Regions from separate parts of the Lacticaseibacillus casei DSM 20011 genome, predicted to be linked through region 3. Evidence: predicted binding sites of a transcription regulator. Region 3 holds the regulator's gene; each other region holds the start of a gene.
What was found. Region 3 encodes LexA, which represses DNA repair genes until DNA is damaged. Its sites were predicted from a motif close to CNAACANNTGTTNG; they were not measured.

Region 1: the regulator LexA is predicted to act here: its motif matches at 2,163-2,176, upstream of recA (recombinase RecA).
Region 2: the regulator LexA is predicted to act here: its motif matches at 1,065-1,078, upstream of purD (phosphoribosylamine--glycine ligase).
Region 4: the regulator LexA is predicted to act here: its motif matches at 6,024-6,037, upstream of LBCZ_RS04905 (Y-family DNA polymerase).

Annotation. Positions count from the first base shown of each region.
Region 1 covers NZ_AP012544.1:2,606,715-2,614,856, forward strand. The annotation lists gene LBCZ_RS12570 (aminotransferase-like domain-containing protein) at 1-644, shown strand, start outside; gene recA (recombinase RecA) at 915-2,108, opposite strand; gene LBCZ_RS12580 (DUF554 domain-containing protein) at 2,584-3,282, shown strand; gene LBCZ_RS12585 (DUF7679 family protein) at 3,362-3,835, opposite strand; gene LBCZ_RS12590 (fructose-specific PTS transporter subunit EIIC) at 4,511-6,496, opposite strand; gene pfkB (1-phosphofructokinase) at 6,500-7,429, opposite strand; gene LBCZ_RS12600 (MurR/RpiR family transcriptional regulator) at 7,554-8,142, shown strand, end outside.
Region 2 covers NZ_AP012544.1:1,690,504-1,698,645, reverse strand. The annotation lists gene purH (bifunctional phosphoribosylaminoimidazolecarboxamide formyltransferase/IMP cyclohydrolase) at 1-866, shown strand, start outside; gene purD (phosphoribosylamine--glycine ligase) at 1,296-2,540, shown strand; gene LBCZ_RS08395 (CopY/TcrY family copper transport repressor) at 2,754-3,197, shown strand; gene LBCZ_RS08390 (heavy metal translocating P-type ATPase) at 3,187-5,418, shown strand; gene nrdG (anaerobic ribonucleoside-triphosphate reductase activating protein) at 5,634-6,212, shown strand; gene LBCZ_RS08380 (sensor histidine kinase) at 6,306-7,385, opposite strand; gene LBCZ_RS08375 (response regulator transcription factor) at 7,395-8,069, opposite strand.
Region 3 covers NZ_AP012544.1:542,896-551,037, reverse strand. The annotation lists gene LBCZ_RS02670 (DUF488 domain-containing protein) at 1-144, shown strand, start outside; gene LBCZ_RS02665 (5-formyltetrahydrofolate cyclo-ligase) at 151-711, shown strand; gene LBCZ_RS02660 (hypothetical protein) at 903-1,844, shown strand; gene LBCZ_RS02655 (flavin reductase family protein) at 2,064-2,681, shown strand; gene LBCZ_RS02650 (AEC family transporter) at 2,703-3,650, shown strand; gene LBCZ_RS02645 (hypothetical protein) at 3,682-4,146, shown strand; gene lexA (transcriptional repressor LexA) at 4,246-4,872, opposite strand; gene LBCZ_RS02635 (hypothetical protein) at 4,999-5,193, opposite strand; gene LBCZ_RS02630 (AI-2E family transporter) at 5,668-6,834, shown strand; gene LBCZ_RS02625 (hypothetical protein) at 6,827-7,306, shown strand; gene LBCZ_RS02620 (hypothetical protein) at 7,395-7,757, opposite strand; gene LBCZ_RS02615 (zinc-binding alcohol dehydrogenase family protein) at 8,023-8,142, shown strand, end outside.
Region 4 covers NZ_AP012544.1:950,859-959,000, reverse strand. The annotation lists gene ligA (NAD-dependent DNA ligase LigA) at 1-1,032, opposite strand, end outside; gene pcrA (DNA helicase PcrA) at 1,078-3,330, opposite strand; gene LBCZ_RS04920 (SGNH/GDSL hydrolase family protein) at 3,585-4,373, shown strand; gene LBCZ_RS04915 (zinc-ribbon domain-containing protein) at 4,377-5,585, shown strand; gene LBCZ_RS16075 (hypothetical protein) at 5,670-5,840, shown strand; gene LBCZ_RS04905 (Y-family DNA polymerase) at 6,064-7,371, shown strand; gene LBCZ_RS04900 (hypothetical protein) at 7,349-7,684, shown strand; gene LBCZ_RS04895 (hypothetical protein) at 7,833-8,142, opposite strand, start outside.

The sequences.
Region 1 (8,142 bases), 860 kb from region 3:
TTGCCAATCAATACGACGTAATGATCCTCGAAGACAATCCTTACCGTGATCTTCGCTATGATGGCAAGCCACTGCCTACCATCAAATCAATGGATACAGAAGGCCGCGTCATCTATCTCGGCAGCTTCAGCAAGATCCTCTCACCTAGCTTGCGAATGGGCTGGTTAGTTGCTGCACCGGAACTTTTGAAAGAGCTGATCGCATTAAAAGGCGGCAGCGACCTGGAATCCAGCAACCTGACCATGCACGGCATCAATGATTACATGGAAGAAAACGATCTGGATGCGCACATCAAGCAGATTCAGGATCGCTACCGGGAGAAGAAGGATGCGATGGTCGCCGCCATGACCCGCTACATGCCGGCTGAAGCCCACTTCAACAATCCTGACGGTGGCTTCTTCCTATGGCTCACCATGCCGGCTGGTTTTGACATGGGTGCCTTCATGAAGCAGCATCTATTGCCGGAAAACAACATCTCCTATGTGCCATCGGCCAATCTATATGCGACCTCCGCGCAAGTCAACGGCGCCCGGCTCAACTTCACCGGCCCGACCTTAGATCAAATTGACACCGGTATCAAGGCATTAGGCGATGCTTTGAAAATGGCATTGCACCAGCCTACTTTGGTTGCCGAGCGGGCTTAGTTCCCTGACGAATCGTGTTGCTTAGGCGGTAAACTTTACAAAATGACAAAGTAACCATCACATTTTCGTCATACTTTGCCAGTAGTATTGGCACCATAGAAATGAGCCACCCACTCATTCCTAAACCCCAACCTAATTTTCATTTTTCTCCTCCAAAGAAAAAGATGATTGGCCCCCATCCGATCATCACCCCAAAAAAGGCTCGCTGCGTTTTGGCAGCGAGCCTTTTGTTGTGGACCGATAACTTTTCGAAAATAATCAACGTGATGCTTAAACTAACCGATCAACGCCAAAGCTTGATGGATCATCTTTCTTGTCATCCTGCTTTTCATCGGCCTCAGCTGGCTTTTCAGTCTTGGCTTCGTCAGTTGACTTGACGTCTTTTTTAGCATCCTTCTTGTCGTCGTCCGTTTCTTCAGGCTTCTTAGGTGCGGCCTGTTCACGGATTTTGGCTTCGATTTCCTTAGAAATTTCCGGATGTTCATCCAGATAATGGGAGGCGTTCACAAGTCCTTGGCCTAAACGCTCTTTGCCGTAGTTATACCAGGATCCTGACTTGGTGATGACATCAAACTTACTGTCTTTTTCCGTCACTAAGTTGATCATGTCGGTGTTGTGCTCAATCCCATGGCCAAATGACATCGTGGTTTCAACCGTCTTAAATGGTGGTGCCACCTTGTTTTTGGTAACCTTCAGCTTGCTGGCAAAACCGATCACATCTTTGCCATCTTTGACTTGCTGGCCTTTTTTAACCTCAATACGAACCGAGGCATAGAACTTCAAAGCGCGTCCACCCGGTGTGACTTCCGGATTGCCAAACATCACGCCGACTTTTTCCCGCAACTGATTGATAAAGATGACCAATGTATTGGTATTGTTAATCGACCCGGCCATTTTACGCAGTGCTTGCGACATTAACCGCGCTTGTAAGCCGACATGACTGTCACCAATGGCGCCTTCGATTTCAGCCTTGGGAACCAAAGCGGCAACTGAATCAATCACGACAATTTCCACGGCGGCAGATTCGATCAGCATTTCGGCAATTTCCAATCCCTGTTCGCCCGAGTTTGGCTGGGATAACAGAAGGTCGTCAATGTTAACCCCCAATTCAGCCGCATACTTTGGATCCATCGCGTTTTCGGCATCAATATAAGCTGCCTTGCCGCCGGACTTTTGCAACTCTGCGATCGTCTGCAGTGCAATCGTGGTTTTCCCGGTACTTTCAGGACCATAGATTTCCACAATCCGGCCGCGTGGCAACCCGCCGACACCAAGCGCCAGGTCCAGTGAAAGAATGCCGGTCGAAACAACATCAACCTTCAGTTCCGGCCGATCACCCATTTTCATCACGGCGCCTTCACCAAACGCCTTCTTGATTTTCTGCAGCGCCTTTTCTAATTCGGTTTCGCGATCTGTGGTATCAGATTTTGTATTTGCATTCTTTGTGGTCGTTTTCTTCGCCATACTTGTCTCCTTAATTACGCGTCTATAACGCTTAAAATACACTAGTTACATTATCGAACATGCGTTTGTTTTTTGCAAGCTTTTCGTTCAACAAAACGGATTTTTCTGCGTGCCAAATTGGTTTCCCTTCTATTTTACCTGAAGCAACCGGGCGATTGGGAAAAATCTGCTGTTATTGATGGGCTGAAAAGCGTTTGCTGGGGCAGGAGTCTGCGTGTAAGGGCCTCAAGACACAAATGGCCAAAGCCTGGCCATTTGAGTTTAGCGGCCACGAGTTCTCTGCTGCGTCTCGGAAACGCGCTCACCGGCGCAGAAACCTGCGTGTAAGGACCTTGGGCGCAATGGCAAAAACCGCCATCACGCCCAAGGCCACTTACACTCCGGTTTCTGAACGCGCCAGTTCGCGCTCTGTTGAAAACATGCTATGATGGTTCGGTCAGTGATGGCAATCATACACACAAGGTGGAGAAAAATAATGATGTTCATGGGTTCCTTTGTCAACGGCTTAACCATTATCGGCGGCGGTCTGCTTGGGCTGGTTTTGCACAATATTAGCGACAACGCCAAGGACACGATTACCAAAAGTCTGGGACTTGGCACGTTTGCGCTAGGCATTCAGATGGCGTTGCAGACCAAGAGCTTCATTGTCATCATCATTAGCCTGTTTCTTGGTGGCCTGCTGGGTGAGTGGCTGCATATTGAAGACGGCATGAATCATCTTGGTCTCAAGTTGCAGGAGCGCTTTGCAAAAGGCAACAGTCACTTTGCAGAAGGTTTCGTCACTGCTACTTTAATCGCCGTCATCGGTGCCATGAGTATTCTCGGTGCGATTCAGGCCGGCGTGTCCGGTGATAACGCAACACTTTACACAAAAGCGGTCATGGACGGTTTCATGGCCATCATGATGACCGCTTCACTTGGCATCGGCGTTATGTTTTCCGCTATCCCCGTGGTCTTGTATCAAGGTACGATCACGCTGTTAGCCAGTTTCTTAGTCCAGTTCATCCCCAAAACCTTGTTGGCGACGTCCTTGCGCGAAATCGGCGCAATTGGCGGTTTGATGATTCTAGGAATTGGTTTGAACCTCATGGACATCACCAAGATTCGAATCTCCAATCTTTTACCGGGATTACTCGTTCTCCTGGCGATTCTAACAGGTCAGTATTTTTTATAAATTAGGTATCTAAAAAGCAGGCCGCGCCTTGACCTGCTTTTTAATAGTCTGTTACCTATTACTATTTTTGCGGCTCCGATCAGAAATTAGGAATCAATCCTTGCCGGCCGCTTTGAAAACGCCGATAAACCACTTTACAATGCCAATCACGGATTTTGGTCAAAATGCGCGAATTCGCATCGTGATACCAATAGCGCAGATCGTCTTTAATGTACAAACGATTCAACCATGCATGATCATGCCGCAAGAATGTGAAGCTCTCAAGTAAATCCTGCTCGCGCCAGACATCTGGCAACAGAAACTGGCTTCGCGTAAAGCGTTTTAACTGCCTTCCCGAATAATAAACCCGTTCAATCCGGCCGATGAAAAATGCGGTATGCCCTTTACCGACGTATGGCGCCATTGGTGCGACAATCAGTCCACCGCGCAGCCGCTCAAACCAGTCAGTTTGCGGACTTACCTTAATTGCATGCGTAACATCTTTGGGTAACCGGAAGTCCAAAACCAACCCATCCGGACGGCGAACCCGTACAACGATATGTTGCTTCTTCATGTTACCACCCCACTTACCTTGGCCCCTAAGGCGACTTGTACTGCTGAAAAAAGTTTAACACGAAATGTTCGGATTTGCATAAAGAACGTTTGTTTCGTTAATTAACCCTCCGCCAAACTAACCAACCTCGGCGACGCAAGCGGTGAATTCAAATGTGAACACAATCACCACAAAGATATAATAGAATATTGCATTTGCCTTCACATTTCATTCACACCCTGTCTGTAGTATAAGAAACATAGAAATGAGCTACCCACTCATTCCTAAAACCCCAACCCAACTTTTTCATTTTTACTCCTCCAAAGTAGAAATCGTCGATCGTCCCCCAAACGATCAGACACCCCCAGCAGGCCGCCCACCCAGCGGTCTGCTTTTTTGGTGTGAGCGTGAGCTGGCGCGGTTAGAAGCCGGAGTGTAAGTGGCCTCGAAACCAAATGGCTGGGTTTTGGCCATTTGGTTTCGAGGTCCTTACATGTAGGCTTCTGCGCCAGCGAACGCGTTATAGAAAGCGGAAATAAATTGGCTCTTTGCCTCCAATAGAACGATCTTCAGCCAAGGCTGGCGAACGCGTTATAGAACACGAAAGCCCTCCCCTCACATTTGCCTCAAATAGAACATCCTCTAACGCAAAAAAAGCCCCCACACCGGGAGACTTCTCACGCCTACAAACATACCCTAGCGTTTAAACAACGCATACAAAGCATCCGGCGTCCGTGCCGCCTGAAACGCCTTGACAAAATCCTCATGCGTCAGCAACTTTGCCGTATTCGACAAATACTTCAAATGACCACCGCTGTCATGTTCCGGAATCAAAAACGAAATCACAGCTGTCACCGGTTTACCATCAAACGTCTTCCAATCAACCGGCTGTGCCAAATGCAACACCAGCATTGCTGATTGCTTAATCGTGGCATCCTGTGCATGCGGAATGGCGATACCTTTTTCCATGCCTGTCGAACCTTCTTCTTCGCGGGCAACATACTTTTTAAAAATCGCATCGGCATCCGTGGCAAGGCCATTTTTAACCGCCATGTCCGCCAAGTAGTGTAAGACATCGTCACGCGTTTTAGCAGGCACATCAACTTCGATGTTTTCCTTACTCAAAATGTCACTCGGGTCAAAGGTTTCGTTGGCCTGATCATCGACCGGTGCCGGCTGGTTGCGCACCGGGTCAACCTTCACTGGTGCCGCGGTCGCATCGTCTGCAGCTCCTTCCGCTGCCACAGCCGCTTCAACCACGCCGGTTTTCACGCCGCGTTTTCTAGCAGAGCGCCCGGCAATCATGGCTAAAAGAACGCCTGATGCAGCCGCACCAACCAAAATCCATGCGACCCAGAGAAACGGTTTGTTCACCAGTGGCAAAACGATGAACCCACCATGGGGTGCCGGCACTTGAATGCGCGACATGTATGTCAGCACTGCCGCAATCGCTGAGCCAACCATAAAGGCAGGAATGTTCATCAGTGGATTTTTGGCTGCGAACGGGATCGCGCCTTCGGTAATATGTGTCGACCCTAGCAAAGCATTGACGTAACCGGCACTGCGCTCGTCACGATTGTAAGCTTTAGGATTCAGCAAAACCGAAATCGTGGTCGCCAGTGGCGGCGCAATGCAGGCGGCTGACACACCGGCCATGAAAAAGTAATTACCTTGTGCGAGTAATGCGGTACCTGTCAGATACGCAGCTTTGTTAATCGGACCACCAAAGTCGGCAGCACACATGACGCCAACCACAACGCCTAAAATAATCGGGCTGGACCTTTCAAGTCCTTTTAACCACGCCATCAAGCCGAGATTCATCGCCTTCATGGGCGTGTTGATCAGATACATAATCGAACCGGCAATGAAAACCCCTAATACCGGATAAAGGAAAATCGCTTTTAAGCCACGAAATTCCTTGTCAGGCATAAAGGCAAACGCTTTTTGTAACATTAGAATAACCAGTCCGGCCATGTAGCCACCGACAATTGCGCCTAGGAATCCGGACCCGTTGCCGCCGTTGTAAGCGATCATCCCGACTGCCATGCCCACAATTAAGCCGGATCGCTTCGCCACGGCTTCACCGATGTATGCTGCTAAGACCGGCACCATCAAGCCCATCGCTGCACTGCCGACCGCATTGAGCATGGCCGCGAATTGGTTGTATTCGGCATTCTTCGGGTCAGCCGAGTAAATCCCCCAGAAAAATGAAACAGCGATCAACACCCCGCCGGCAACCACTAGCGGCAGCATGTGCGAAACCCCGTTCATTAAACTGGTATAAATCTTGTTGCCAATGCCGGCAGTGCTGGTTTCAACGTTTTCATCGGCACTAGCCTTGGCTGTCCCGCCTTTTGGCATATAAACCGGCGTACTGTCACTTAAAGCTTCCTTGATGAGTTTGTCCGGCTCGCGGATACCCGCTGCCACCGGAACATTGACCAGCGGCTTACCGGCAAACCGATCGGCGTCCACATCAATGTCCGAAGCGATGACAACCCCTTTGGCCCCTGAGATCTCAGCCTGCGTCAATGGGTCATCCACACCGGTCTGGCCGTGCGTTTCCACTTTGATCGTTAGGCCCATCTTTTTGGCGGCCTGTTCCAACGCTTCTTGCGCCATATAAGTATGCGCGATGCCGGTCGCACAGCCGGTTGCCGCAATCAAATCATATTTTGCCATTATCTAACCCTCCAATTGCTTGATCTCAATTTGCGTCAGTAATTCATCTGTCCGGGTAAAATCCGTGATCCATGCGCGCCGGGCCGTGTCACTGCCGGCCGCAATCGCTAATTTCAATGTGGCGGCCAAATCTTGCTTTTGATACAACCCGGCTAAAAAGGTGCCGAGCATGGTGTCACCTGCGCCTGCCGTGTTGAGCACGTCAATTTTAGGGGCGTTGCCAACCAGCGTAACTTCATGATTCATGAACAACGCTCCCTCAGCGCCCAGTGAAACCAGAACATTCTGCGCCCCGGCGTCCAGTGCCCGATGCCCTAAAGCCACCATGGTCGCCAGATCAGCCGCGCCGGATTGATCAAACCAGCTCATCAACTCCGCATCATTTGGCTTCACTAACAGTGGCCGATACGCCAAGGCTTCGACGGCTTCAGGATAAGCACTATCGATGATCAACTGAAAACCTCGCTCCTGACTCAAGGCGCCCAGCTTCAACAAAAAACTCGGCTCAATGCCCTGCGCAAAACTACCCGAGACGCAGAGCCAATCTTCAGCACCCAGCGTGGTCAGTTGTTGATATAATTGTTTTAATGTTGCTGGGCTAATTTCGGGGCCGGGATTGACCAGTTTGTATTCCGTGTTGTCACTCACGACCCGCGTAAACACATTAATCCGGGTAAACCCGGCATCTTTATAAAAATGATTGCGAATGCCCTGCTGCGTCAAAAAGTCGGCAATATAATCCAGTGTAAAGCCACCGCCCACGCCAAGCGCGACATTATCTACTCCGCGCCGCTTCAAGATACAGCTGACATTGACGCCTTTCCCATTCGCCTGAATATCATAGCTATCTGTCCGATTCACCGTATTGGGGGCCATTGTCTGAGTTTTAATAAAAAGATCAATTGCCGGATTTAACGTCAGCGTATAAATCAAATTAACCGCTCCTTCATGTCATTCGTTTTTGCTTATTTCTATGTTAACCGCTTTCATGCGAAAAGAGTTTTCTGCTTTCAGCGATTTTGGTACCGGATCGAAAATGTTTTTCAGGAGGTTGTTTATGGCCACACTTAGTCCAACAGAAGCATATCTTTGGGATTACATCGAAAACCACCAGCAGACAGTCGTCAACGCCTCGATCACACAGTTAAGCGCCGCTGCCAACGTGTCGCCTGCCACCATTGTCCGAACCATGAAGAAAAAAGGCTTCAACGGCTACACCGAATTTCGGCATAACTTGTTGAAACGCATTGGGGATGCTGAACCTTTTGGGATTCTTGATCAGGTCGATGATCAGATTAAAAAAGTGATCATGCAAAATCAAATTGAGGTTCATAACACCCTCGACAACTTAAAAGTTTCCGTCATTGAAGATTCGGTGCAATTGCTCGCCAAAGCCGAGATCGTCCTGGTACTCGCCCGCGGCTTGTCAGAATCGATCGCTTCTGAGATCACGCTAAAACTTCAGCTGCTTGGCAAGTATGCCGAATTTTTCAGTGATCCCAACATTATTCAAACCATTGCCGGACAGATCAGTCCAAAAGCAGTCGCCCTCACGATTACTTTGAACGGTGAAACGCCTGAACTCGTCGCCGCCGCCAAAACGCTGGCAGCACGCGACATCCCGCAAATCATTTTGACGACCAACG
Region 2 (8,142 bases), 1.1 Mb from region 3:
AACCGAATCCTGATCCGACGAGTCTGGCGGCTGCCAAGCAGTTGCATGGCAAAGAGCTTTCTTATAACAACATCAAGGATGCTGATGCGGCTTTGGCGATGTTGCGTGAATTCAAGCAGCCGGCTGTTGTGGCAGTTAAACATATGAATCCTTGTGGCATTGGCTTGGGCGAAACGATCGAAGCTGCATGGGACAAGGCGTATGCGGCAGATCCGATGTCGATCTTCGGTGGCATTATCGCGCTAAATCGCCGGGTAGACTTAGCAACGGCCGAAAAAATGCACAAGCTCTTTCTTGAAATTATTATGGCTCCGGCATTTGATAATGATGCCTACGAGATTTTGGCCAAGAAGAAGAATGTACGTCTGTTGACGATTAATACGGCCGATGTGCCAGAAGAACTGGGCACCGAAACGGTTTCAATTTTTGGCGGCCTACTGGTACAGACGCGCGATGATAAGACGGAAACCCCAGCGGACATGACCGTTGTAACCAAGGTGCAACCGACTGCTGATCAGTTAAAAGCTTTGGCGTTTGCGCAAACCGTGGTTAAACACGTGAAGAGCAATGCGATTGTGGTGGCCCAGGCAGATCAGACGTTAGGCATTGGTGCCGGTCAAATGAATCGGATCGGGTCAGTCGAATTGGCATTGACCGAGGCGCAACAAAACGAAAACTTTGCCGGCGCCGTCATGGCCAGTGACGCCTTCTTCCCAATGGACGATTGCGTCGATTACGCCGCGAAACACGACATCAAAGCCATCATCCAACCAGGCGGCAGCATCCGCGACAAAGACTCCATCGCTAAAGCAGATGAATACGGCATCGCCATGGTAACAACGGGTGTGCGGCACTTTAGGCATTAAGAGCGGAGAGCGTGAGCTGGCGCGGTTAGAAGTCGGAGTATAAGTGGCCTTAGGCGTGATGGCCCGAACTTGGCCATTACGCCTAAGGTCCTTATACGTAGACTTCTGCGCCAGCGAACGCGTTTTGGCGCCAGAAAGCTGCAGTGCAGGTCTTGGGCCATTGCGGTCAAGGTCCTTACACGCAGGTTTCTGGGCTGGCGAACGCGTTTTGGCGTCAGAAAGCTACAGTGCTGGTCTTTGCCATTTAGGGCTAGATGTCCTTATACGCAGACTTCTGTGCCAGTGAACGCGTTTTGGCATCAGAAAGCTGCAGTGTCGGTCTTAGGTCATTTATGCTCAACACCCTCACACAAAATTTTTACGCCAGCAAACGCGTAAATGCCACCCTCATCACCCACAAATATGCGCCCATACGCGCGAGGAGGTTCTATGAAAAATGTTCTTGTCATTGGCGGCGGTGCCAGAGAAAGTGCCCTTGCGCTAAAATTCAATCAGTCGCCACAAGTTGACCACGTCTATGTGGCACCCGGTAATCCGGCTATGACGCTTTTAGGCGTTGAGCCAATCGGTATAAAAGAAGCCGAAGTGCCGGAACTGATTCAGTTTGCCCGGGATCATCAGATTGATTTGACGTTTGTCGGTCCTGAAGTACCCTTGGCGGCTGGCATTGTCGATGCTTTTCAAGAAGCTCATCAGCCAACTTTTGGCGTGACGAAAAAACTCGCCCAACTCGAATCCAGTAAGACGTTTGCCAAAGACTTTATGCATCGCCACCATCTTCCGACCGCTGCCAGCAAAACCGTCCACAGCGCACTGGAAGCCCATGCCGAGGCGACGCTGATGGGATTGCCAATCGTTCTTAAAAAAGATGGCCTTGCCGCCGGAAAAGGGGTCATCATTGCCCAAGACGCTGCTGCCTTGGACGATGCAATTGATCGACTTTACGAGGGGCACCCAGATGCAACGGTGCTTATTGAACAATACCTTGACGGCGAAGAAGCATCGGTAATGGCGCTTTTCAACGGTCAAAACCGCGTGATTTTACCATTATCACAGGATCATAAACGCCGTTTCGCCGCCGATCGTGGTCCTAACACCGGTGGCATGGGCGCCATTAGCCCGCTACCACAGTTTACTACCGAGCAAGTAAAGGCAGCTGAGGCATTAGTTGATACGACGTTGGCGGGGATGCAGGAGGACGGCCTCAGTGGGCAAGGCGTGATGTATATCGGCCTGATTTTTACCGCTGATGGTCCTAAAATTCTGGAATACAACATGCGCTTTGGTGATCCGGAAACACAGGTGCTGTTACCTCAGATCGAAAATGATTTTTATCAGTTGGTAACGGATTTGTTGAATGGTCAACAACCTGATTTGAAGTTAAATGGCCAAGCTTACGCGTGCTTTGTTGCGGTGAATCCGGATTATCCCGGTTCAGGATTAAAGCAGGTCCCGGTGATTGTGCCAAAAGACTGGCCGATTGGCACCTGGTTGCCAGCAGGCGTTAACCAGACGGAAAACGGCTGGGTTAGCAGTTCAGGCCGAATTTTCTCGGTCGTAGAGGCGGCATCAACTCTTTCTGAAGCTATTATGAAGGCTAAAAAGGCCATGGAAAGTATCCAAGGGGTTTTGGATTATCGCACTGACATTGGTTTCCATGCGGTCAAAGCCTGAAGAAAACAATCAGCGGTAAAGCCTGATTTTGGCGAATAGCATTAACGAAATAGGCACTGTGACAGTTCCTTGTCGCGGTGCCTATTTGTATGTCCATTTTTTCAGGATGCGCAGGCACTTCCAAATAAAATCAAAAAATTGATATTGACATTCATCGTTTACAGTTGTAAATTATAAGTGTTGAAAGATTACAAGTGTAAACGGAGGCCAATTATGGAAACACCAACAGTCGACATCTCCCAATCGGAATGGGAGGTCATGCGTATTATTTGGACACTCGGACCTTTAAAAAGCAGCACGCTTGCCGCTATTTTGGCGGATAAGATGGGCTGGAAGGTTGCAACTACCAAAACCTTTTTAGGACGCTTGGTTAAAAAAGGCGCACTTGTAACGGAAAAACAAGGTCGTGAATTTTTGTACCATGCTACGGTGGGCGGACAAGCATCCATGGATGCAGCAGCGAGCGAGTTGTTTAGCCATTTATGCCAGATGAAAATAGGTAAGACCTTGGATCACTTGATAACGCACGTTACTTTATCAAAACAAGACATCAACGACCTACAACAAACATTGACAGCTAAACTGCCGGATGCACCGACAACGGTCAGCTGCAATTGCTTGCCAGAAGGGTGTAAGGAGGAAGTTCATGAAGGATAGTAAGATGAAACATGCAAACGGAACGACTGGAAAAACCAGTGAGATGCAACATGATGATATGGCGGATATGCCAATGGATCATGACCAGATGGGGCATCAAGATGGTATGGAAACCATGGCCATGGACCAAGGCGCTATGGCTCATGGGCAAATGAATCATGGCGACATGCATATGAGCCATGGTGACATGAGCCATATGGATATGCATCACGGCGATATGTCGCATATGGACATGGATCACGGTGGTGGTCATATGATGCATATGGGCAATCTCAAGCAAAAGTTCTGGGTCAGCCTGATTGTGATGATTCCAGTACTGTTGCTTTCCCAGTTTATGGGGATGAATATCCATCTAGGGGCTTTGCAACTACCGATCGTATTTCCCGGATCTGACTGGCTGGTTCTGATTTTATCGTCATTTCTGTTCTTCTATGGTGGCTGGCCATTTTTGACCGGAGCTAAATCCGAATTGCAACAGCGGCAGCCAGCGATGATGACGCTGATTGCAATGGGCATTACCGTTGCTTATGGTTATTCACTTTACGCGTTTGTGATGAATCATTTTATCGCGCCGAATGGTATGGTCATGGATTTCTTCTGGGAACTGGCAACATTGATCGTGATCATGCTGTTAGGTCACTGGATTGAAATGAATGCGGTCATGGCAGCGGGCAATGCCGTCGAGAAACTCGCGGCGTTGCTGCCAAGCCAAGCGCATGTCGTGCATGGCGATCACGTGATGGACATGCCGTTAGCAGAAGTTCAGGTCGGCACGCGTTTGCGCGTCCTGGCAGGTGAACAGATGCCGGCTGATGGCCAGATCGTCAGTGGTAGCAGTAGTGTGAATGAATCCCTAGTTACTGGTGAAGCCAAAGCCATTCATAAAGCTGAAGGTGATCGGGTCATTGGTGGATCAGTCAATGGTGATGGCGTCATTGAAATCAAAGTCACCGGTACTGGTGAAAGCGGCTACCTGTCGCAAGTGATGAAGCTGGTTCAAAGTGCGCAAGCCAATAAGAGTAAGGCAGAAGGGATGGCCGACAAAGTTGCTGGCTGGCTTTTCTACGCAGCATTAGCAGTCGGTATTCTGGCATTCTTCATTTGGCTATCAGATGGAGCGGCAATTGCCTTTGAACGCATGGTCACCGTTTTCATCATTGCCTGCCCGCACGCACTGGGACTGGCAATTCCATTGGTCATCGCGCGTAGCACCAGTATTGGCGCAACCAATGGCTTATTGATTCGTAATCGTCAGGCACTTGAAACTGCCAAACATGCGAAGTTTATCTTAATGGACAAAACCGGTACGTTGACTGAAGGTAAATTTACCGTTGCCAAAACCGTTGCATTTGCCAATCATGATGAAGCTCAAGTCTTAGCCTTGATGGCCGCACTTGAGAGTCATTCAGAGCATCCACTGGCAACCGGTATTAAAGTCGCGGCTAAGGAACAGCAATTAAATGTACCTGCTGCTCAAAATGTTCAGGTACTCAAGGGCATTGGTCTTCAAGGCGAAGTTGATGGCCAAGCTTATACCATCGTCAATGCGCGTTACTTGAAAGACCATCAGTTAAGTTATGATCAGGCCCAAGCCGATCAGTTGGCGGCTGCCGGGAACTCATTGGCCTTCTTACTACAGAAGGATCAGGTTTTAGGGATGGTAGCTGAAGGCGATCAGTTGAAGCCATCAAGCAAGCCGTTCGTAGCGGCCTTGAAGCGTCAAGGAATCACACCGGTTATGTTGACTGGTGACAATCATGAAACAGCCAAGAAGGTTGGGGACCAGCTGGGATTAACCGATTTTCAGGCAGAGCTCAAGCCTGAAGATAAAGTTGCCCAAGTCAAAGCTTATCAGCAGCGCGGGGTTGTGATGATGGTCGGCGATGGTGTCAACGATGCGCCTAGTCTGGCCCAAGCAGATATCGGGGTAGCAATCGGTGCTGGTACCGATGTTGCCATTGATACGGCCGATGTGGTTCTAGTTCACAGCGACCCAGCTGATATTCTTAACTTCTTATCGCTGGCAAAGGCGACGAACCGCAAAATGGTGCAGAACCTTTGGTGGGGAGCTGGCTACAACATTTTAGCTATTCCGTTGGCAGCTGGTATCCTGGCGCCGATTGGTTTCATTCTCAGTCCGGCAGTCGGCGCGGCGATCATGTCGTTATCAACGATCGTGGTTGCGTTAAATGCCATGACGCTGCATTTGAACCGTGCATAAGATAATCAAGATCTGATATGAATACCGGCTCGCCATCAAGATATAGATGACAAGCCGGTATTTTGTGTACAACCAATACTATATATTGGGGTTAAAAGATGATACGATGAAAAAGACTTACCAAGCAAGGTGCCGGTTTACCGACCAGCACTTCGTTAGAAACCAAGTCTTACACAGCATCGCTACAATGATTTCAGAAAGAGGCAGATATTGTTATGACCACCAATCGTTTACCACTGAATCCTAAACCTCAGGAATGGCTCGCCAGCGACCTTTCCCAGCAACGTATTGCGGATTACAAGCCATTTAACTTTGTGGATGGTGAAGGCGTGCGGTGCAGTTTATACGTATCTGGCTGCCGGTTTGCCTGCCCCGGCTGTTACAATCGGGTTGCCCAGAATTTTCGATATGGGAAACCTTACACCCAGGAGTTAGAAGATCAGATTATTGAAGATCTTAGTCAGTCGTATGTACAAGGGCTGACATTATTGGGCGGTGAACCGTTTTTGAACACGCAGGTATGCATTCGGTTGTGCCGCCGGATTCGGCAGGAATTTGGCCACGACAAAGACATTTGGAGTTGGAGCGGGTACACATACGAGGAACTGATGCAGGATTCCGAAGATAAGTTGACGTTATTAGGGCTCATCGACATCCTGGTCGACGGCCGCTTCTTACTGGCGCAAAAAGATTTAACCTTACAATTTCGCGGCAGCGCCAATCAACGCATCATCGACGTGCCGGCAACGCAAGCGGCTGGCGAGATTAAACTTTGGGAGAATCTTATTCGGTAACATCACAAAAAGAACGAGTGGCTTTCTGCAGGAAACTGTATGTCAGAAGTCACTCGTTCTTTTTTGTTGGATTTTGCTGACTAAAAGACGCGTTTAACTATTAGAAGATTGCTCGCGGTTGGTTTTGGGATGATGAACCGTTTGGCTTGGATCGCTGTAATAGCTGACATATGGAAAATGAATGGTCACAGTGGTACCTTGATTAATCACAGATGTCAGCGTCAAATGATGGCCGAGCTTTTCCGAAAGCTTTTCCGCCAAAAAGAGCCCCAAACCGGTTGATTTGTGATTCGATATTCGCCCGTTGCTTCCGGTAAAGCCTTTTTCAAATACCCGATGTTGTTCATCTTTAGGAATGCCAATGCCAGTGTCGGTAATCATGAGCTCGGTCTCTTTACCGGTATTGCGAATGGTGGCACTGATGCGGCCGCCTTCCGGTGTGTATTTCACGGCATTCGAGATCAGTTGCGCCAAAATAAACCGCAACCACTTGTTATCGGTTAGCACGGTTTGATCCTCGCCATTGAGCTTAAATGACAGGCGTTTGTTGATAAACCCGTTCCGCTGACTGGCGACGACATCATTTACAAGTGGTTTTAACGGCGTGTTGTGCAGCAGATAATCTTTGGAAAAACTGTCGAGTCGGGAGTAGTACAAAACTTGCTCGACATAAAATTCGATCTGATCCAATTGCAAATTAAGATTATCGAGTTTGTCGTCCGGTACTTGCCCTTCAAAACTCTCAGCCAAAAGCGAAACCGCCGCTAGCGGCACTTTAATTTCATGGACCCAGGAATCAATGAAGTCTTTTTGATCCTGTTGCTGGGCTAATAAGGCGGTAATCTGTTGGCGATGCAGCGTCAGCATTTGGTTGTACGTATCGGCAACAACTTGTTCGAGGCCTGATTCGCCACCAGGCAGCGGCCAGTCCAGCGCCGCATCCTTGGCCTCTTGACGGTCATGAAGTTGGGCCGCAAACCGCCGAATTCGGCCAAAGTGGGCCACAAAAAAAGCGCTCGCAACAAGTGTTACTAATAACACTGCGTACCAGAGTGTTGACATTTTAACTCGATGTTGAGGATCCAGCCAGATAATGATGGCCGCTAACCCCACACATAAAATGTAACCGCCAATAGGCCACAGGTGGTCTTTGACGTAATCGCGAAAACGCATAGCGGCCTCCTAAGGAACGATATAACCTTGACCGACTTTAGTTTGGATATAATCTTTTAAGCCGGCTTCTTCGATTTTTTTGCGCAAGCGATTGATGTTGACCGTTAGCGTATTGTCGTCAACAAAGCGTTCGTCTTGCCAGAGATCCTTCAGGAGACGCGAGCGACTGACGATCTGCCCATGTTGCCGCATGAGAATCTGCAGTAACTTGTACTCGTTTTTTGAAAGGTTGATTTCATTATCATTAACCTGTGCCATCCCGTTTTTCAGGTTCAACATGAGGCCATTGTGTTCCAAAACATCCGTTCCTTGATCGGCGTAATTATAGGTTCGGCGCAACAGTGCGTTGATTTTGGCGATCAAAACTTCCATCGCAAACGGTTTATTTAAGAAATCATCGGCGCCCATGTTCATGGCCATGACCATGTCCATGTTGGTATTGCGGCTTGAGATAAAGATAACCGGCACCTTAGAGAATTCGCGAATCTTTTGGACCCAGTAATAACCGTCAAAAACCGGCAAATTGATGTCCAGCAAAACCAAGTGAGGCTTTTCTTGCAGAAAATCATCGAAGACGGCGTTAAAATCAGTCACAACGACTGGTTCGAACTGCCATTTTTTTAGGTTGTCAGCGATCAGGCCGCTGATGGTCTGATCATCCTCTACGATCATGATTTTAAACACGTGATCAACTCCATTCCTGCACTTATCGTATAAGTTTTGGCCAGGAAGCACAAGCCGCGAGAACAGTTGGTTA
Region 3 (8,142 bases):
GAACTTGCTGCTAATCCTGATTTGCCGGATTTCATCAAGACGCTAAAAGCGCATGAACAGGATCCGATTATCATGTTATACGGTGCCAAAGACGAGACCCATAACCAAGCCGTTGTTTTAAGCGAATTTCTTAAAGATAAGTGAGTTCCCATGGCCACAAAAGCCGAATTCCGCACCCGCCAGCTTAAACGCCTTCAGGAAGCTGCCGATGAAACTCAGGCAGCTAGCGAAACACTAATGGCGACTTTAATCAAGACAATCGTCTGGCAACAGGCTAAAAGCATCGGCATCACGGTCAGCGACCCTTTTGAAGTCGCCACAGCTCCAATTATTGCTGCAGCACATGCAGCTGCTAAAGCCGTTTTCTTACCGCGCGTCATGCCAAAACGCCAGATGGTCTTTCTGCCAGATCCCGGCCATGAGCACCTCGTCAAAAGTGCTTTTGGTATTCCCGAACCTGCCTACCAAGCCGACTTGGTTGAGCCGGCTCCGGATCTTTTAATTGTGCCCGGAATCGGCTTCTCATTGGCAGACAGATATCGTATCGGTTTTGGCGGCGGCTACTTTGATCGCTTTTTAGCCGAATATTCCGGCCACACCTTAACACTGGTTCCGCCAGTCATGGCCTTTCCGCAGCCTGATTGGCCAGTTGATCCGTTTGATGTCCCGATTGAAACCTTAATACTGGCTAACGGGGACATGATTAGGTAACAATTGTATTAATCGATTGACTGAGCGGCATTTGGCTGCACTTGATATCAAGTGGCTGGCAGTTTCGTTTTAACCAGTCAAAAGGCGCCAGGCAAGTTGCTTGCCGGCAGCCTTTTTAATTCTGCTTGTGTTTCAAACCTGCTTACCCTAATATTGGGGAAAGGCTTTCACCATATTTCAGGAGGCATTTCATGCGACGTGAACGTATTCGAAAGAATCGAAGGAGGCTTTACCTCACATTAACCGGCATTGGTGCGGTCGTTATTTTCATCGGCGTTTTCGTTTGGCTGGTGTTGCGCGGCGCCAAGGTTCAAGGACCGACAGCTTCGTCTTCCGCCACCAGCATTTCCATTTCATCAACGGTCACCCGCTCATTTAAAAGTGGCACTTACACCGCTTCCGGAGATGTCACGGATACGAATGGCGATCACCATGATCTGACGGTTTATGTGAAGTTAACCTCGTCAAAAACCTATACGCGCTTAATCATTCTTGACGCGGGAAGCCAACCGCAAATTATTAACGATACTGGCGATGTCAAACAGAAAAAAGGCAAGTTAACGCTCAGCTCGGAGCACGCCAATGTTTATACGTATGCCAGTGCGAAAACTTACAAGCACAATCAGCCGACAACAACGGTCGAATATGCCGCAGAAGGGGCAACCGGCACTGTGCATAATTACACGAAGGCCTTGAAAAAGGAGCTCAACAACAGTATCACCTTAAAAGGCAAAACACCGCACAATTATCGTTACCTAACAACCAGCCTGCCGTTGCAACGGTCAAAGAAGAAGCTTCTTAGCCTTGATGATTTCAAGACGAAGCAGACCGCTTCAAGCTCTGAATCAAGCTCAGCGACGAGTGAAACGTCAACTTATCAACCATCGCAATACAGCGAACCATCTTCAAGAGTTCCCGTAACGCCAACACCTTCTACTGCACCGAGTGTAGAAAGTGAGCACAGCCAAGGCAATAGCACCAGTCAGACCGGTGGTAGTATTGGTAATAATGGCACATCAAATAATAATGGTGCTGGCAATAACGGCCAGACAACACCGAACAGCGAACCCAGTAGCCAAGCACCTTCCCCGGCTCAACAGGTCAGCTCTTCTTCCAGCAGTCAATCGCAATGAAAGACAAATTAACTGGCTAAACGTTTCGATCGAGCAGTGTTTGAGATCACATTCATCTCTAACACTGCTTTTTTCGTCAACACGTCATGGTCATCTAACAAGGCAAAACGCACTGCTTTTGACGCCACCCCGCGCCTGCGCTAAACTTGCAGTCATGGCGTGCCTTTTAGGTCTCCCACCATTTTCATGATTCTTATTCACCAGCCATCGGAGGCTATTATGATCAACTTATCTGCCAATAAGCTATCACCTCGCGAGCAATACAAACTGCTGTCTGGCAGCATCATTCCCCGCCCCATCGCGTGGATCACGACACAAAGCACGGCCGGCGTTATCAATCTTGCACCATTTTCATTCACAACCGGCATTTCTAATCAGCTGCCATTACTATCTGTGTCGATCTTGCGGGACGGCCAGCAGCCAAAAGACACGGCGGCGAATCTTTTGGCCCGTCATGAGGCAGTTGTCCACATGGTCAGCATTGATCTCACCAAAGCGATGAATCAAACTGCGGCCCGATTAACCCCTGATCAAAGTGAATTGAACTTAATTGATCTGCCATTAGTGGCCAGTACCGAGATTCAGGTACCCGGGCTGCAAGCCGCGCGTATTCGCTTTGAAACGCAACTTTACCAATATGTACCGATTCGTGATCGTGCCGGGGTGATCATCACCGATCTATTTATTCTGGAAATTCGACAGTTCCACTTTGCCGATACGGTGCTTGATTTGCCAAGCTTACACGTTAATCCTGCCGCTTTAGCACCGGTAGCCCGTCTCGCCGGTCCTACTTATGCCGAACTTGGTCAAACTTTTACGTTACGGCGGCCAAAATAATTTATAAGGAAGTGTTAGTATTTGACCGCATTTATCTCAAGCGTCTTTGGCGTTTTGGAAATTCTCATTTTGATCATTCTCGGCTATTTTTTGACCGTACGTGGCTGGTTTAATAACCATTCGAGCAAGGTAATTGCCAAAGTTGTCACCCAGGTCGCCCTGCCAGCGTATATGATCGTGACCATCGCATCGAAATTCACGGCTGACATGCTGCTGCGGTTACTCCCAAACTTGTTGTTTCCGGTCTTGTCCATGATGATGCTTTTCGCGTTGTCCTTTTTGGTGTGTTACCTGTTAAAGGTTCCAAAGTCGCGAAAAGGCACCTTTAAGTCCATGTTTTTCAACTCCAACACGGTCTTTATCGGCCTGCCAGTTAACTTGGCCTTGTTCGGTCCTCGCAGTTTACCTTATGTCTTGGTCTATTACATGGCCAACACGACGATTTTTTGGACCATCGGCGTCTACCTTATTCAAGGCGATGGCCCCAAACCAGCCCGCTTTAACCTTAAAAAGGCTTTGGGGAAGGTTTTCTCCCCGCCTTTACTGGGTTTCATGCTGGGAATTGTGTTGGTTTTACTGAATATCAAGTTGCCGGCTTTTTTGATGTCTGATCTGACTTATATCGGCGATTTGACGGTTCCAGGCTCCATGTTCTTTATCGGCATTGCCTTACACGAAGCTGGGTGGAGCCAACTGCGCCTCAGCAAGGAAGCACTCGGCATCTTCAGCGGCCGCTTTCTTTTCGCCCCACTGTTGATGACAGCACTGGTCGCCTTTGCCCCGGTTCCGACGCTGATGAAGCAAATCTTCATCCTGCAATCCTGCATGCCGGTCATGACCAATGCGCCGGTTGTTGCCAAACTTTATGACGCCGACGCTGACTATGCTGCGATCATGGTCACGGAAACCACGCTTCTCTCCATGATCGTCATTCCCATCGTCATGACCTGCATTCAATTCATTCACTAGGAGATCGCCATTGAAAAAATTAGTTTGGCTCATGTTATTACTTATCCTGAGTGGTTGTTCTCAAGGCACGCCGACTGCCAAATCATCATCAACGCGATCAGCCACCAGTGAACAGGCATCAAAGCCGGTAAAATCCCGGAAAAAGGCAAAAAAGGCCGTGCCTAAAGCAACCTTGTCCACCTTGGTCGGTCACGCATTTGTCCAGCAGGATGATCAAAAGAAAGCGATTCGCGTGTTGTCGTCAACCAGTGGCTATTACCTCGAAACGCTGTCGAACCAAGACGGCGATTTTGAAAGTAAGGATCAGGGTATTTTTGCGGCCCAACTGACTTTAAAAGGGCGAATCTTCACCTTCACCGGCAAAGCCCAACCACAGGCCACCAGCAACACGGTTCAATTCCAACTTACCAAAAAAGGATTATTGAAGCAGCTTCCGGATGGTCCATTTTACAAAAAGGTACCAAAAGATGATCTTGATCAGCTTAACCATCCTTGATGGCAGCAACTGTCAGCTCAACAAAAAAAAGCATTTGCCACGCACACTCGATTGAATGTACGCGGCAAATGCTTTTTTAGCTGGCTTTATTAGTAGCACTTATACAAGCGCAGGACGATACAAACTCACAACAATGCCGAGAATCGTCACATCCGGGAAAAACATGTCTTCCATATCATCATTTTCCGGATGAAGGCGAATACCGTTCTTTTCTTTGTAAAAGCGCTTGACGGTGGCTTCATCTTCTTCAGTCATTGCCACGACAATCTGCCCATTTTCGGCGTCGTTTTGCTTCTTCACAATAATCTGATCGCCATCAAGGATGCCGATCTTGATCATGGAACTGCCTTGAACCCGAAGCATGAACAGCTCATCAGCCGAGTATGGTAGGTCATCCGGCACCGGAAAATAGTCATCGATATTCTCAATGGCAGTAATCGGTACCCCGGCCGCAACGGTACCGACAATCGGAATACCTTCCGCCTGCACGCCGATAAAATCGCGCCCTGCTGCAGTCACTTCGATTGTTCGCGGCTTAGACGGGTCTTTAGCGATCAATCCGGCCGCCAGCAGTTTTTCTAAGTATGCTGCAACGGTACTGGAAGAACTAAGGCCAACTGACTTGCCGATCTCGCGAACTGTGGGTGGATACCCATGATCCTCGATCGCGTCATAGATGGTTTGTAAAATCTGTTTCCAACGTTTTTGACTCGCTTGTGTTGGCATCCGCTCACCGCTCCGTTCTCATTTGTTACACTCAGCATACCAAACCGAACGAACGTTTGCAATCATTTTCGCCGTCGTTACCCGAAAAAATCCGCAGTCATCATGGCTGCGGATCATTTCATCAAATTAGTTATGCAATAATGGCATCTTATGCATCTGACGCCGATCACATCTGCTCTTGATGACTGCATAGAAGAAGCTTAGGAAAATATCCAGAGCCATCAACAAGATGCCGGCCGTCGCATAGTTGCTAAATAACAGCAATGTTGCGACCAGGGTCAGAGTTATTAATGTCCATTTAGCCCCGCGAAGTAAATTCATATGGGGTCACTCCTCTCCGTATCGGTAAAACCGACATTGACTCACCGTTTTGGTTGTGACTTTATCATACCTGATTTTTTTTATTTGTAAAGCTTTTGTATATGTAAAATTTACATTTGATGCCATTATTTAGGCATTTTTAATATTTGTAACGGCTAATCGGTGTTTTTGTAAATTTATTGTAACGGCGCCGATACCTTCTTCGAACCATTTTAGTTAACCCTAGCCTCGAAAAATCATGGCTAGTCTAGTATCATTGTTATACAGAAGCATCCGACGTCTGGCGGGTAGAAACTTCGAAAAAAATGACTCGTGTGCAATCAGCTGACTTGTAAAAAACGGCAACTGCACGTCGAAGCTTTCTTGGTTCACCACAGATCTCATGCTCAACTTGTCGTCTTTTGTAAAGGTTACCAATGACACCGCTGATTAAATCGCGTCATAACCTTTAACGTCCTTAGAGGAGGATCACCTGTGAAACGTACCGACTCATGGTTCTACCGCCGCTTCATCAACAACAAGTTCATGGTCTTCTTAATTGACCTGCTTTTGGCCCTGCTGGTTATCTTTGTTTTTACCAAAATTGCTTGGGTGTTCCAGCCTGTGGTCGATTTTCTCGGTATCATCGCGCCGCCGTTCATTTTTGCCGGCATTCTCTTCTATCTGACAGTTCCGATCATTAATCGCCTTGAGAAAACCGGGCTGCATCGCGGTTGGGCGATTGCGTTACTATTCGTCGTTTTGATCGGTCTTCTCGTCTGGGGGCTATTGCGCTTCATTCCGGCGGTAAGCAACCAAATTACCAGCATTGTCGATTCGGCACCGCAAATTTTTACGGAAATCGGTAAATGGCTGGATGACTTGAATGATAAGCAAAATGTTTTATCGCAACATGACCTCAACAACATCGCCAGCGAAGTCCAAACATTCTTCACCGGCAAGCAAGGTGCTTTCGTCACCGGTACTATCTCGCAGCTGCAAAATCTGATTGGCATTGTCGGCAATGTTGTCATCACGATTTCGACAGCACCGATCATTCTCTTCTTCATGCTTAAAGACGGCGACAAGTTCACGCCGATGGTGCTGCATATTATCCCCACCAAGTTCCGTGGATCCGTGAAACAAATGCTGCACGAGATGAATGAAAAAGTCGGTTCATATGTTCAGGGCCAAATCACGGTCGCGCTGTGCGTGGCCATCATGTTCATGATCGGTTATTCGGTGATTGGCCTGCGTTATGGCTTAATTTTCGGCTTGTTGGCTTGCCCATTGAACCTAATTCCTTACTTTGGTTCGGCACTGGCAATGATCCCGCCACTTATCATGGGCGCGTTGACGTCGCCAAAAATGATTCTGGCGGTCATTATCGTTTTCTTCATTGAATGGTTAATTGAAACGCAACTTATTTCACCACTGGTAATGGGCAGCAAGCTCGAATTGCATCCCATTACCATCGTGGTGGTCTTGCTCACGGCCGGCAATCTCTTCGGTTTAGTCGGGGTTATTCTCGGCATCCCGGGTTTTGCCGTTTTGAAAATTGTCGTGACCCGATTCTTCAGTTGGTACCAGCAGGTTTCCGGTTTGTATGAAACCGACAGCCCGACTGATGACGTTGATCAAAAAGGAGTCTCTCATGAATAGTTTTAATGTCTTACTGATCGGCTTAGACATCGTGTTGTTAGCCCTCGCTGGTTATTATCTATATTGGCAACACAAAATTAATTTTGCCTCACGCTATGCGGTTTCGCAACTTGTTTGGGCGGTGTTGCTTGGTTTTTGGTTCATGACAACCCGCGTTAACAACATGCCGTACATTGTGTTCATTTCAATCTTCCTAGTGTTGTCCATTATGGCGGGCACAGGTGGCTTGGCCCCAACGCGACTCATTGCAAATGGGTTGCTGGCCCGGGTTATTCCGTACACCAACATGTCCAGTATCACGTTGACACCTGTCAGTCTGCCTAATGGCCAGGAATTGGTCGTTGCGGTTTTCGCCCTTAGTAAGCGCCGCATGGTCCGGCTAACGTTTCAGGCAAGTCTTCAGAACCTGATGACTGAATTGACAAAAGTACTTCCTAAAACAGTCCCGGTTACTGTGCAGCGGATGAACTAATCGCGAACTAACCATTGCTGCCACTTAAAAAACGCTTCGGAAATTTTCCGAGGCGTTTTTATCATTGATCAGCCGGGACAAAGCCCGTTTATTCATCTAATTTTCTAATGGCCAGCAGTGCAACCAGTGCTAATGCCAATCCGGCACCGGCGATCAGCATCTGCCACGGCGTTGTCGTATCGAGGAAGAAGTAGTCGATGAGCGCCAACATCAGCGCCGCAAACAAAAGATCTACCCAGAATCGGCGCCACCGAGTTGTCGCCGCCGCATCCAAAAATAACGCAATACCAATCAAGGCAGCCAAAACAATGCCGAAACTAATCGTTGCAATGGTACCAATGACATCATCCGGCCGCATCGTATACCACGCGAAGAATGCAAAGCCTGCCGCTGCCAAAACCAAAACAACGATCAGGCCGATCAATTCACGCTTTGTACTCAATTTTTTCACGAGCTGCCTCCTTCGTCATTGAACGTTCTTTTTTATGAGAGCGTGGGCAGGAGCGTTTAGAAATCGGAGTGTAAGTGGCCTCAAGCCTAAATGGCTGGGCTGTGGCCATTTAGGCTTGAGGTCCTTACATGTAGATTTCTGCGACTGCGAACGCATTTTCTACAATATCCTGCACATTTTACCAAATAACCACTGCATTTCCAACTCTCTTAATAAAAAGGTTACAATAGCAACAGATAACCGATCAAACGAAAGGACAATTCAGATGCCAAAAAATATTGCCATCGGCTTCACTGAAGGCCTACCCATTACTGAACCCAACAGCTTTCAAAGCTTCACGCTACCAGTACCAACACCGGAACCCAATGAAGTCATTGTACAAGTG
Region 4 (8,142 bases), 410 kb from region 3:
GGTTGGCGTGACAACACCGGTTCGACCGACTGTCCAGACGATTTCATGGATCACTGTCTCGGCTTCTTCAGGCGGAAACTTATACGCAATTTCCCACCGCGGCACTTTAACGGTATTACCTAACTGGGCTTGCAGCGCCAAATCATTGACCTTTAAAACAATCCCGTCAATTCCGTACGGCAACGCATCGCGATCGCTTGTGTACTTAGTAATGTACGCATCAATCGCCTGCATATCACTGGCAACTTCTGAACTGGGATTGGTGGTAAAGCCCAAGTCATGCATAAACGCAATCGCTTCATGTTGCGTTTTCACGTTAAACCGTTCAGGATCAATCAACGTGTAAATGAACGTGTCCAGTTCCCGACCGGCCGTGACGCGCGGATTCAGCTGACGCAAGGAGCCCGCGGCCGCATTACGCGGATTGGCGAATGGCGGATTGCCTTCAGTTTCCTGCCGGGCATTCAATTTGGCAAACGCCGCTTTAGGCATATAGCATTCACCGCGTACTTCGAGTGACAACGGCTCCTTCAGGGTTTTCGGCACCGAGTCGATGGTCAACACATTCTTGGTCACATCTTCGCCAATGTTACCATCGCCGCGCGTCGAACCTTGGACCAATTTGCCATCTTCATAAATAAGCGATAAGGCAAGTCCGTCGATTTTTAACTCCACATTGTAATCAACCGGATGCCCAACATTAGCCTGCATGCGCGCATCCCATTCGCTAAGTTCTTCAAATGAAAAGACATCGCCCATCGACAACATAGGGATCGGATGCTGAACTTTGGCAAAATCCGAGTTGATCACATCGCCAACCTGTTGCGTCGGCGAATCGGGGGTGACCAGTTTAGGAAATGCCGCTTCTAACGCCTGCAAGTCACGATAATGATCGTCATAAACATTATCCGTTACGGTCGGTGCGTCTTTGGTGTAATACTCCAGACGCCATTGATTTAATTGCTTGCGCAGCTTGGCGACTTCCGCCTCGGCTTCTTCAAGCGTAAATTGAGCAGCTGGTTTTGTTAACACGGCGAGCCTCCTTGAACACCATACTTCATCCTCACGAGCCTATCATTAAGATTCAATTTTCTTGATCGGGGCAAACGCGGCTAGCAACCGCTTGATGCCCATCGCTTTAAAGGCAATGTCCAATTCTTGATCATCGCCCGTTCCGGTGACCTTGACGACGGTACCCGTTCCCCACTTACGATGCGTCACCTTGTCGCCAGCTTCCCAACTGGTTTTCCCTGCGCCGGTTGTCGGTACCGGTTTAACCGTCACCGGCGTTGCGGCGGTCTCGGCATGGCGGCTATACGGCGAACTAAATGCCCGATCGGTCCGGTTAATAAACGGAATATCGCTTTTCGGCTGATTGCCGCCAACGACTTCAAGCAAGTCCGGATCGATTTCTTCAATAAAACGACTAGCCGGATTATTTTGTCGCTGGCCGTATAGCATTCGGGCATAGGCATTGGACAGATACAGCTTCTGCTTGGCGCGCGTGATGCCGACGTATGCGAGACGCCGCTCTTCCTCAAGCTCGCCTTCGTCCATAGCCGCCCGACTCAGCGGGAAGAGTCCTTCTTCCATGCCAACCAAAAAGACAACCGGAAATTCCAGTCCTTTAGCCGCATGCAACGTCATTAAGGTAACTTCCTGGGCATCTTCTTCTACTTCGTCCTGATCCGACAGCAGCGCCAACTCAGCCAGAAAGTCGACGAAAATATCGCTGTCCTCATTTTCCGGCTGATAGCGTTCGTCAAATCCTTGCGTCACCGATAGCAGTTCTTCAAGGTTTTCAATCCGAGTATCGGCTTCCATCGTGTGTGCTGCCCGCAACGCATCCAGATAGCCACTTTCATCCAGAATAGCCTGCATCATGTCCGTAACATTCAAATCTTTGCGGCGGGTGCCGAGTTCCTGAATCATTTTGCCAAACTTCGCCAGATTACCGCGCGCTTTGCCAGAAATGGGACTGAGTTCGGCATTGGCTGCTGCTTCCAACAACGACCACCCGTGCTGGCTGGCAAATGCTTCCAGCTTTTCGACACTGGTATTGCCAATGCCACGCTTAGGTTCGTTAACAATCCGCGTGAAGCTCATATCATCTGCAGGATTGACAACTAAACGAAAATACGCAAGCGCATCCCGAATTTCCTTACGATCGTAGAATTTGTGGCCGCCTACCATTTTGTAAGGAATATTGGACTTGACGAATGCTTCTTCAATCGCACGCGACTGGGCATTTGTTCGATACAAAATCGCAAAATCACCATAGTGGCGATGATGCTCGGCCATTTCTTCTTCGATACGTCGAATGACGAAAATCGCCTCGTCAGTTTCACTTTGGGCGCGATAATACGTGATTTTGTCACCTTTGCCATTCTCGGTCCACAACGTCTTCACCTGCCGATTCAGATTATTCTTAATCACGTCATTGGCCGCACTTAAAATGGTCTTCGTGGAGCGATAATTCTGCTCAAGTAAAATCACACGGGCCTTAGGGAAATCCTTTTTAAAATCCAAAATGTTCTGCATGTTGGCACCACGCCAGCCGTAAATGCTCTGATCCGCATCCCCGACAACGCAAAGATTGTGGTAACCTTCTGCCAGCATGTGCACGAGTCGATACTGGGCCTCGTTCGTATCCTGATACTCATCAACGTGAATATAACGGAACTTACGTTGATAAAACGCCAGTGTCTCTTTGTCCTTTTCAAATAACACGATGGTTTGCATGATCAGATCGTCAAAATCCAACGCCTGATCGCTACGGAGCCGTTTTTGATACTCCGCATAAACTTCCGCGACAATTTTGGTAAAGGGACTATTAGCCTGTTCGTCTGCATACGTCTGCGGATCGATCAAATCATTTTTGGCATTCGAAATGGCCCCCAGGATTGACTTGGGGTCGTAGCGTTTGGGATCCAAATTGAAATCCGCCAGAATGTGTTTAACCAACGTCAGCTGTTCAGCTGGATCGGCAATTGTAAAGGCGCGATTATAGCCAAGTTTGTCGATATCTCGCCGTAAAATTCGGACGCAAAGTGCATGGAAGGTCGAGACCCAGATATCCCGGGCAATTTCGGGATCAACGAGTTTCCCTACCCGTTCACGCATCTCACGAGCCGCTTTATTCGTGAAGGTGATGGCAAGGATGTTCCATGGATTAACGTTTTTTTCTTCTACCAAATAAGCAATCCGGTGCGTTAACACCCGGGTCTTGCCGGAGCCGGCACCTGCCATAATTAAAACCGGTCCTTCGGTGGCCAGTACTGCCTCAGCCTGCTTATCGTTCATACCCTTTAATGCGGCATCCATTACCATTTAACGAATCGTCCTTTCAGAAAAACCAAGTGAAAAATTCCTTGACCTATTGTACCAAACTTTGGGCCTAAGCGTGAGTGCCGGCAAGATACGATATCAGCCAAAACAGGCGGTATTTAATGCTTACTTTAGATTCTCGCTTGTCCTGAAATTTCCGTCATTCGTTGTTATTGCATATTCATTGCGTTGACAGGTCACTCTGATACACTTAAAGAAAGCAGTCAGAGAAACAGTGATTCAAAAAAGGTGGTTCTATGAAAAAAGTTTGGGTGGGGTTGGGACTTTTATTATTACTGTTGGCCGCCGGTTGCGGTGTTCAACGGCATGCAACTAAATCCAGTCGCGCATCGACATCCGCAAGTTCGCGCCAAGTAAGTGCTTCACAGAAGGCATCATCGGTACCAAAGACGCCGTTAGCTAAATTGAAGGCTCGCTCAAAAGATACATTGGTTTATGCACCTTTTGGCGACAGCCTTTCTGTCGGGCTTTTTGCAGATAAAAAAGCCAGTCGCTTCACTTCGCTTTTTGCTCAGCAGTTGGGGCAATTAACCGGCAAAACCGTTACTGAGGCAGGCATTGCCGAAGTCGGTAAAACTGCCACGAATCTCGGCGTCCCGGCGTTGTCAAGCTTAGTGGCGCAGCAGCCGGACGTAGTGACGATCGAGTTTGGCACCAATGATGCTGTGGGAGGCGCGTCCACCTCAGCGCTCAGTGCTTACCGCCAAGCCCTCACAACCATTGTGACAACGCTGCAAGAAAAGACCACCGCCCAATTGATCCTCATGACAACTTGGTCGCCGAACAACGGGCCGTATGCCGCCGCGGATTTGCAATTTGACGCTGTTGTCAAAGAGATCGGCCGTTCTCACCATGTGCCGGTGGCTGACTTGGCGACGATCTGGCAAGGCCATGATGATGTAACCGGCCCGGCTGGCACCGCCATTCCCGACTTTGCGGCTAATGGTCCGCGCGACACGTTTCATCCTAATCAAAAGGGGCATGATCAAATCGCTGCCCTACTCATCAAAACTTTGGAGGAATGATCCATGCAAGCATCTTTAAAATTTTGTCCTAACTGCGGTCAACCGATTGGCCCTGATGATGACTTTTGTCCAAACTGCGGCTTTGATTTGCGTGCTGCGCGACAACAGGCGCAAAGCACAAGTCAAAAAGAAGCAGCCAATTCACAATCGTCACCTGCCACTCCTTCACCCATCGCTTCTTCCACAACGGCTACTGCCGAACGTCGCCGCCCACCACGATCACCACGGCGCTGGCTGCTCGTAACCGGGATTGCCGTGATCTTAATACTGGGAATCGCTTATTTTGCTGGTGCGACTTATTACAGTCAGGATCGGCAAGTCACCGAGCTGGCCGAAGAAATGACCAGTGGGGATGCCGATGATATGGCGGAAGTCGCGGTAGCCAGCGATGGCACGGCGTTGCACGAGGACGATTTGAAGCCCCTTGCGCAACTTATCAAAAACCGCAGTGATCGCAGTCTTCTGCATAGTATGATTATGGCTAAGTCGACCAGCGGCACAGTTCAGATTGTCAAGGCAGGCCATGAGCTGCTTATTTTTCCAAAATATAAAGTCAAATTAGGGACCGCCGATGCTGTCGTCAAAACCAACCTTAAAAATGCCACACTCACTTTGAACGGCACGCCAGCGCAAGCCAAAGCGCATGACGGCCAATATATCATCACCGGCCAACTACCAGGCGTCTACACGCTTAAACTCAGCGGCACGCATGACGGCTCAACCAAAGATTTCACGCGGGAAGTTGTGATCCCGCTAAAAGGTCAAGCATCGGATTTAACTTTAGATGCGGCAACGGCTTCCTCCAGTACCACATCTTCCAGTACCACCGCATCGCAAAATTCACATCCAGACAGCAATACCCACGACGATGACAACGATGACGATTATGATGACAATGGCGTCACGAAAACAACCCGCCAGTATCCTTCCGACACGTCAAAACGCAACGACAATCATTCCACCAGTGGCATTGTTGGGCGCTGGGAATCAGGCGACCGGGCAACGTTCACTTTTAATAGCGATGGCACTTATACAGCGGCCAATAACGGCACACCAAGCAATGGTAAGTGGGAAGTCGTTTATCGTGACGGCAATGTCTTCAACATTAAATTCACCAAGTCTGATGGCGGCAGTGTCGTTGAACCCTTTGCACTTGATGATGAAGATCTGATCGAAACCAATCTCAAAATTAAATGGGAACGCGATGACTGATTTGTCCGCATCCCCTTTGTCATTGATGCCATGGTGTTATACTAATGGCAGTATCCGAATTTAATTCGTTAGGAGGCGGATCGTATGACATCAGATAAGTGGCGGCCATTAGTGGTCACGTTAATCGTCATTGCCGCCATCTTTGCCGCCCTGTTTATTTTGGAAGTCTTTAACAATGGCGGTGGCATGGGAACAGCCCACGGCAGCATGATGCGCGGCATTTCGTCCTGGCACATGGGCGGTTGCATGCGCTAGATGTTTGCATTTTGATAGCTTCATTGATGCCCCTGTTTGTGCATATGCACAGCAGGGGTTTTTATGTGGCGCTGAGCGTGAGTCGGCGCGCTTAGAAGTCGGAGTGCAAGTGGCCTTGGTCGCAGACTTCTGCGCCGGAGAGCGCGTTATAACATCCCCCAAAAAATAAATAACTTGCCTAAGCAAACATATGTTCGTATAATGATAAACAGAGGTGATCTTCATGGCCTATGATTATCCACACGAACCGCATCGGGTCATTTTTTTGATTGACAATAAGTCCTTTTACGCCTCAGTCGAAAGCATTGAGCGTGGACTTGATCCGCTCAAAACCATCCTAGTTGTGATGTCTGAACAGGAGAACACCAACGGCGGACTCATTTTAGCGACTTCGCCTATGGCCAAAAAAATGTACGGTCTCAAAAATAATGTCAGTCGCCAGCGCGATCTGCCCAACGAACCGCATCTGATTGTCGTTCCGCCACGCATGAACCTCTACATTCAGAAAAATCTGGCCATTAACGATATTTTTCGTCAATTTGTCGCCGATGAAGATTTATGGCCCTACTCAATCGATGAATCCATCCTTGATATGACCCATACTTGGCGACTGTTTGGAAAAACACCAGAGGCAGTTGCCAAGCTCATTCAATCGACTGTTCAACAGCAGCTAGGTCTGCGGACCACGGTCGGGATCGGTGAAAACCCGGTGCAAGCCAAAATTGCCCTTGATGTTTATGCCAAACACAGTCCTGATTTGCTTGGCATCATCAAGTATGCGACGGTCCCGAACACCATCTGGAAAATTAACGAGATGACCGATGTCTGGAGTATCGGTCACCGCACAGCAGCGCATTTAGCGCGCATGGGCATTACGAACATGTACGAACTCGCCCATGCGAATCCCTATGCCTTAAAACAGGAAATGGGTATTATCGGCACTCAGCTGTTTGCAACCGCTTGGGGCGTTGATCGCACCAAAATCAGCAAGCGCATCGTGACCCGCCAGCCAAGTATCGGTAATTCCCAAGTGCTTCCGCGCGACTATAGCAATCAATTCGAAATCGAAATTGTCATCAAAGAAATCGGTGAACAGGTCGCAGCCCGCTTACGCCATCATCATAAACGTGCCGGTGAGCTTTCACTGGGTATCGGATTTTCATATGCAGAAAGCCAGCAAGACGGTCGGTCCGGCTTTACGCAAGCAAAGCGGATTCTGCCGACCAATCGCAACACCGACATTGTTGCAGCGTTGCGCGAGATTTTTCGAAAGAACTGGCATGGTGAAGTCATCCGTAACGTTGCCGTCTTCACATCCCGTCTGGCACCTGACACCGGCGAACAACTCAACTTTTTTGAACCGGTCGATCGCCAAATCAAGGCCACTGATCTGGAACGAACACTCGATACGATTCGCAGTCGCTTTGGTTTCAAGGCGTTGGTGTACGCCAAAAGCGCGATGCGTGGCGGCACAGCCATTCAGCGTGCATCACTGGTAGGAGGACACAATGGCGGCAATAGCTATGACTAAAGACCTTAAAATCATTGTGGAACGGTTAGCGCCACTATTTAAGCGCAAACGAAACACACGGTATTGGATCTCACTGGTGAATCAGACCTACACGCCAGCGTTTAACTTCTTTTTTAACATCCAACCCAAGGACCAGCGGCAGCGCTCGATCCCTTTGCATAGTCTGCACGGCTATGATCTTGCCCAGTTAGAGGCTTTCCTTGGTTTGTTACGCAAACAAACGCAATTAACCATTGAATTTGTCGGCTTTGAAGACATGCGCTGGCCGCAAACCAACCGAGTTATTCAACGACGTGCCCGTCTTGATGAATGATGCCCTACTTGGCAGTCTGACTGCGTGCCTACTACAGCTAAAAACTGAATATTGGGTCCAAGAAAAAAGCCGGTCTCAGACAACAAGACCGACTTTTCATCATGATTAGCACTAATTGATCGATGCCACCATCAGACGATTGATCAAATTAATAGGCAATCGTATAAGAGTGGCGTTCATCAAGCACAAAGGCCTCAGCCATCTCGGGGCCATGCTGGGCAAGAATCTGATCCGCTAGATAAGCCTGAAGATCTTCATGGAAGTAGGTTTCAAACCCAAAACTCCACGCCTGCACCAAATGTTTACCTTGGCGCCGTCCGGCCTTAAAGTTCTCATAAATTGCGTGGTAAATGGAACGACCCGTTAACCGGACGCTTACTGGCAAGACAATACGTTGATTGCCATGCCGGAAACGCGCATTAACCGTCCGAAAAGTCATGAAGCGAATAATGAGCAAA